Regions from separate parts of the Otoolea muris genome, predicted to be linked through region 2. Evidence: riboswitches for the same ligand, from Rfam matches in the RefSeq annotation. Region 2 holds a riboswitch; the other holds the start of a gene.
The links. A riboswitch is a leader RNA that binds a small molecule or an ion and turns the genes downstream of it on or off. The one in region 2 is predicted to bind FMN.
Positions count from the first base shown of each region.

Region 1 (3,416 bases), on a different contig from region 2:
TCTGATAAGCGGCCTCTGCCATCTCTTTGGGCGTATTCCTTCCGTCGCAAAACGTTGTATGCGTATGAAAATCTGCCCGCAGCATCACTCTACCCCTTCCACTTCCTGATCTCTTTAAGCCCCGGAATCAACACCTTTGCGCTTGTCTCCAGGATAATCCTGCCCTTTGAAGCTGCGGCCCCGGCAGGATCCCCGCCGATCCCGATCGGCTTCCCGTCTTTTGTCCTCCAGTCCTCGGAAACCCAGCCTATCGACACATTTCCATACGGCTTCAGCGCTTCATTGTGTTCAAATGCCGCGGGAATGCCGGCTTCTGAAAGCTCCAGCTTTACCAGGCTCTCATCTACTGCCATGACCATGGATGTCTCCATCTCCCCGCCATGGAAATCCCAGATATTCCCCTCTGACACCGTCGCCAGCACATCCGGATGCCCGAACGCTCCTGCTGACAGGATAAAGGGTGAAATGCCAAGCTCACTGCGCAGCTCGCGGCTCAGTACCTGGACAATCGGCGCATTGCCGCCGTGGCACACCAGAAACGCCAGTTTCTTAAAGCCGTGATGCGCCAGGCTCACGCTGATATCATACAGCATGTGATAATAGGTGTCCGGCCGGAACGTAACCGAACCGCAGAAATTCTTATGCTCTGTGCTCAGCCCCACCGGAATCACCGGAAACACAAGCATCGGGAAATCCGTCTCCCCTTCCGCCTCCAGCGCCTTCTCTATCTCCTTAACCATCGCCTCTGCGATGATATCATCCGTTCCCAGAGGCGCCTGGTTTCCATGCTGCTCCAGCGCGCCAAGCGGAATCAGTACAATCGTCTCCTCCTTATCCACCCGCTCCATCTCCCAGCGGGTCAGATCGCGGTAATTGCGAATCATAGTCTGCCTCCTCCTCATGCAGCCGTCACGATAACCGGGAACCGTTCCTCCTTGCAAAACCTGTTCTTCCTGACGCGCCCTACACGGTCTTTGCCACAATTCTGGCAGCCAGCAGACGGGTGTAAAGCAGATGTCCGATCGTGTAATTTATTCCAATCTTAATAATATTAAACGGTACCGTTGCCAGTATAATAAATCCGGTCAAATCATGGATCGCCGGGTTTACGGCCCCGACCATGCGGACCACTTCGTCCAGCGGCACTCCCATAGCCGCGGCATACAGCGGAAGCGTAATACATGCATTGCAGAAGCACGCAAACGCCGTCCGGATCACAACGCTGCACGCTAACGCCTCCACGCCGGCCCGCCTCGTAGCGCCGCGCTTCTGATAGATAAACCACAAAGGAATCACAAACAGGGCCACGCCGATCAGGTTGGAAAGCTCGCCCACATACATCGAATTCGTCCCCACGGAGATCATCTTAATCAAAATCTTAATAATCTCCACGCAGGCTCCCGACACCGGCCCCAGCAAAAATACGGCCACAATCGAGGGAACGTCGCTGAAATCAATCTTGTAAAACGGCGGCATAAGCGGAACCGAAAACTCCAGCGACATCAGCGCCCCGGCCAGCGCCGCAAGCATACCCGTATAAATCAGCTTCTGAACACTCCATTTTGTCTTCATGTTTCTCTCTCCCTTCTGATGCCGGGCAGCGAAAGCATAATTCCCTGCCCGTGTGCATAAAAAATCTCAGGCTTCGGGGGGCCTGAGATTGGACTTCATATGGATCAGACTCCGGGAAAAACCACTGCCGGCCATATAAAAGGCCCTGCGGCTCATCGTCCGTCCTCTGACGCTCGCTTCTTCTCTCATCCAGACTGTACTGTCGGTTCCGGAATCACACCGGATCCACCGCTCTCGCGGTTCGCGGACTTTTACCGCCGGTGGGGAATCACACCCCGCCCCGAAGAAATTATTTAATTGCTGTTATAAAAATAACACAAACGGGCGGGAATGTCAATTCGTAATTTAAGTTTGACAATATGTAAAGATAGCTGTAAACTGATAAGAAAGATACGTATTCCGGAAACAATATCATTTACAGATGGAAGCCCTGGGAATACGAAACTGCCGAATCTTTAATTCAAGGAAAACATAAATGAATGTACATCATATTATCACGGAAGTAATGTCATTGTAGAACAGCCTCAGATCATGATAAACGGCCATTATAAAGACTTCGGATATGTTTTTTACTGTACCGCGCTGGAAAAGCAGGCCAGACGCTGGGCGCTGACAAAACGCGGAGAATCGGTTGTAAATATATACCGCTATACCCAGGCGGACAGCCTGAACATTTGCACGTTTAATCAAATGACAGAAGAATGGCTGCAGCTCGCTGTCAACTGCAGAAGGGGGATTGAGCATCCTTATGATATTGTAGAAGGGCCACTGGCAGATGAGCAGATATGGGATTATGTGGAAGATTTTGTAGACGGCGCTGTCTCCAGGGCTGCATTTTGGGAATTGGTCAAATTTAAATACCCAACGCATCAAATTGTTTTTTGTACTGAACCTGCTCTGCAGACATTACGTTTTGAAGGGAGTATTAAGTTAAGAAAAACCGGTATCTCCCCGATGAGGATATTCAAAGTAATGACTTGTTTTTTATCTGCTATATGATTGAGCGCGTTGCCAGAAGATTACATCAAAAGAATCAGTATGTCGTTAATGCCTAATGCCATGTACCACCTCATTAGTGTTGCAAATGTTCTTCATGCAGAGAATCCTTCTGATGTGGAAGATTCATGGATTAAAGAGTACCATCTCCAGAATGGCAGTTATGACATTGTGGACACTGACAGGGAATTAGTGTCCTGTCCTCCTGCCGCCATTCAGATTGGGAAAGGTCTGTCAAAGGCTGATACGGAATACCACTTTACAAAATGAAGATTATGTGCAGGGAATTTTCAGAATTTATAATCATGATATTTGCAATTCTATTGATAACTATAATCGCAGCGCATACTTTGAGCCGTCCTATGTAATTGCGCGGGCTTATCAGGCTGGAGGATTTTAGGGTATTTTTAAGCATACTCCAAAACGAAAACATCATTTCAACGCGGCAGATGGAAATTTAGACCAGCGAAATGTACGGTTAATCAGTGTGGGGTATACTATTACATCATTGCGCAAAGAGCAGGTGCTGAATTCACTGTTATTTATGCAATGCTGTACTGGTTTACCGGAATTCAGAGCGTTATTCGCATCTTTCTGTCAGACACTCAGACTGACTGTTTTTTACTCGCTTTTCAACTATATATTATCCTCATTTTTCAAAAACCTCTTATGAGTGAGAATTTAGGGATATGTAGTATTGTTGGAAAAGAGGGAATTATACTCTATCCTTAGATGTATTTTCTTAGAATTACAGAGAAGCGTATGGTATAATAAAACTAACAGCAAACCTTCTGCTTCTAAAATAAAACGAAGAATACAATCCATTCAATGGAGAAATGCTATATGAC
Region 1 covers NZ_CALPCY010000060.1:2,153-5,568, reverse strand. The annotation lists gene NFS31_RS22625 (histidinol-phosphatase) at 1-85, opposite strand, end outside; gene NFS31_RS22620 (creatininase family protein) at 90-884, opposite strand; gene NFS31_RS22615 (ECF transporter S component) at 964-1,572, opposite strand; FMN riboswitch at 1,746-1,864, opposite strand; gene NFS31_RS22610 (DUF3990 domain-containing protein) at 2,044-2,571, shown strand.
Region 1: linked by a shared signal. The riboswitch ahead of NFS31_RS22615 (ECF transporter S component) and the one ahead of ribD (bifunctional diaminohydroxyphosphoribosylaminopyrimidine deaminase/5-amino-6-(5-phosphoribosylamino)uracil reductase RibD) in region 2 are both predicted to bind FMN.

Region 2 (3,416 bases):
CCTGACACGATATGGCCGCCAAACCGCCCGTCCGCCCGCATGGCGCGCTCTAAGTTCACCGGGCTGTCCGTCTTTAAGGCGCCAAGGCCGGAGCGGTTTAACGTCTCATGCATCACATCCGCCGTAAATCCCCCCTTGTCAAAGGAGGAGACGGTTAAACAGACGCCGTTTACCGCAATGCTGTCCCCTGTATGGATATCCTCCAGAATCCGCTCTGCCCGCACGGATAAAACCGCGGAATGGGTTCCCCTTGCCACAGACCGGATCGAACCGATCTCCTCTATGATCCCTGTAAACATCTCTTCACCTCGCTCTCCACCAGGAGATCATCCCCCAGCCTTGTCACAGAGGCCAGTGAAAGCGCAGCGGCATCCTCCACTGCCTGCGCGCCGCTTCCGCCGACTGGCGAGGGCGCCGTCTCTCCCCCAAAGATCTTCGGCGCTATGTATGCCTGGATCCAATTGACCATTCCGGACTGTAGCAGGGACCCGTTCAGCGTCGCGCCGCCCTCTGCCAGAATGCTGTCTATCCCCATTTTTCCCAGCCGCTGCATCAGCTCGCGAAGATCCAGACGGCCGTCCTTCTCCGGAATCGTCAGAATCTCACAGCCCGCATCCCTGTACGGCCGCAGCCGTTCCCTCTCCCCGCAGCAGGTTGCCAGAATGGTCCTCACATCCCCTGCCGTGACGATTACCTTTGCCCCTTGCGGAATCGTAAGCCGGCTGTCGCACAGAACCCGGATCGGATCCCTTCCTCCGGGAATCCGGCAGGTAAGCTGGGGATCGTCCGCCTTTACTGTCCCCGACCCGGCCATAATCGCCGTATACCGCCCCCGATCCTCATGGACACGCCTGCGCGCCTCCTCCCCGGTTATCCATCTGGATGCCCCTGCCGCAGTCGCAATCTTGCCGTCCATCGTCATCGCGTACTTCAGGACAACGTAGGGCAGGCCGGTACGGATATAGTGGAAAAATACACGGTTCTGCGCTTCGCACGCCTCTCTCAGCACGCCTTCTGTCACCTGCAGGCCATGCTCCCTCAACATCCGGATTCCCTTACCCGCCACAAGAGGATTCGGATCGCCGGCCCCGACCACGACCCGGCTGATTCCGGCTTCCAGAATCGCCTCCGTGCATGGCGGCTGCCTTCCTGTATGGCAGCACGGCTCCAGCGTCACATACATCGAAGCGCCCGCCGCCGGTTCCCTGCACGAGCGCAGAGCCGCCCTCTCAGCATGGAGATCCCCGCACCTCGCATGCCATCCCTCGCCAATGACGCGTCCCTCCTTCACAATCACCGCACCCACCAGAGGGTTCGGGCTGACACGCCCGCAGCCCCGCTCTGCCAGCTCCACTGCGCGGCGCATAAACGCCTCATCCATCTGCCCAGGGCCGCTGTCTGGAACAGCGCATTTTTTCCAGTTTTCCATCTGCTCACCTTCTTACACTTTTATTCATATCTGTTGTAAACCGGACAGAAGAATCCCCTTCCCCTGCCGCGCGGCCCGCAATGCCGCCCCGGCGGCAAGCATTCTTATGCGGGCCTGTGCATAAAAAAACACCCCAAACTCTCGTTCAGGGCATTATCTTTACTGAATCATCTATATATCTCCACACAGCGGACGGCAGCAGCCTTCGTTTTCTATCATAAAAGCCCTTTCATATGCTTCTAAAATAAAAAATCCCGGAACTGTAAACACAATTCCAGGGTTCCTCTCGCAACTGCATCCTGATTCGGAATATACATCAGAACTATGCAAAGTCATCTTCTTCTATCCAGACTGTACTGTCGGTTTTGGAATCTCACCAAATCCTGCGCCTGCGCGCTCGCGGACTTTACCGCCGATCGGGAATTTCACCCTGCCCTGAAGATCTGTTTTATTTTATATAATCATAGATCGATTGAGGGATATTGTCAAGAATGTTTTTGCTGTTTTTCAGTTCCCAACGCCATAATGCAGCAACCGTTCAGGGATATCTGAACGGTTACGTGATGGGATTAATTGTGAGAAGGCCGCCGCTAACAGAGAACCTGCCCCTTCACGGCCATCCCCCGTCTACATCTCATCCTTCACATACCCGGCCAGATTATAGGCATGATCCGAAATCCTCTCCAGATTACTGATAATATCCAAAAACACCACTCCGGACGAGGGCTGGCACTCCCCTCTGGACAGCCGTTCAATATGTTTATCGCGCAGCTCCTCCTCCAGCATATCCACATCATCCTCATACTGGCTGACCTTGCGCACATCGTCCATATCGCCCGTCTGACGGGCCGCAACCGCGTGGGTAAAGGATTTTACCGCCTTTTCGCTGATCGCCCTCAAATCACAGCTCCCCGTCTCCGAAAACGATATTCCGTGCTGCGCCATATACTCCGCCTGCTCCGCCAGGTTCTCACAGTGATCCCCCACGCGCTCAATATCTGTTATGCTGTAAAACAGGTTATTGACCAAAAGTTTCTGCCGCTCCGTGAGAGACAGATTATTGACCTTGATCAGATACCCGGTCAGAAGCTCTTCCATGCGATCAATGTCCTTCTCATTTTTGTAAACCTTTTCGATCGTCTCCGGATCCCGGTTCTCGATGGCCTCTGACGCCAGGCGGATGTTATTTAAGGCAATCTGGCCCATATGCACGGTCTCCATCTGCGCCACCTCGATGGCGAACATCGGCGACTCAAAAATACGCTGATCCAGATGGCGGAGCGCCTGCGTCGTCTCGCCGGCGTTTCCTGCCTCCGCCTCGCTCCCGTCCTCCTTGTCCTTTACAATCAGCCCGGATATCTTCACAAGCTGGTTGGCAAAGGGGTACAAAAGCAGTGTGTTCATCACATTAAAGATCGTGTGGAACATCGAGATCTGTACAGAACTGATATGCGCCGAGGCCGCTTCCGGGCGCAGCATGGACAGGGCGAACATGCCGATCCCGAAGATAACGGCGCCCATTGTGTTAAACGTCAGATGGATGGCCGCCGCGCGCTTGGCCGTCCGGTTTGCTCCCGCGCTGGAGAGCATGGCCGTTAAACAGGTGCCGATATTCTGCCCCAGCGTGATATAGATAGCCGCCCCGGTCGTCACAATCCCGTTCATGGCCAGCGTCTGCAGGATGCCGACCGATGCGGTCGAACTCTGGATCACGGCCGTCACCAGCGCTCCTGTCAGGATTCCCAGAATCGGGTTTCTCCCCATAATCGCAAACGCCTGCGCAAAAATCGGTGCGTCCGTATACGGCGCGATGGAACCGCTCATAAATTCCAGGCCCACAAACAGAAGGCCCACGCCGCTTACAATCTCGCCGATCAGGTTCATATTCTGCTTTTTGGAAAATACGATCATGAAGCTGCCGATTCCGATACACAGAGGTGCAAAAAAAGACGGCTGGAGAACCGAAAACGCGTCTCCAAGCTGATTT
Region 2 covers NZ_CALPCY010000014.1:14,010-17,425, forward strand. The annotation lists gene NFS31_RS10555 (riboflavin synthase) at 1-299, opposite strand, end outside; gene ribD (bifunctional diaminohydroxyphosphoribosylaminopyrimidine deaminase/5-amino-6-(5-phosphoribosylamino)uracil reductase RibD) at 281-1,429, opposite strand; FMN riboswitch at 1,760-1,876, opposite strand; gene NFS31_RS10565 (Na/Pi cotransporter family protein) at 2,057-3,416, opposite strand, start outside.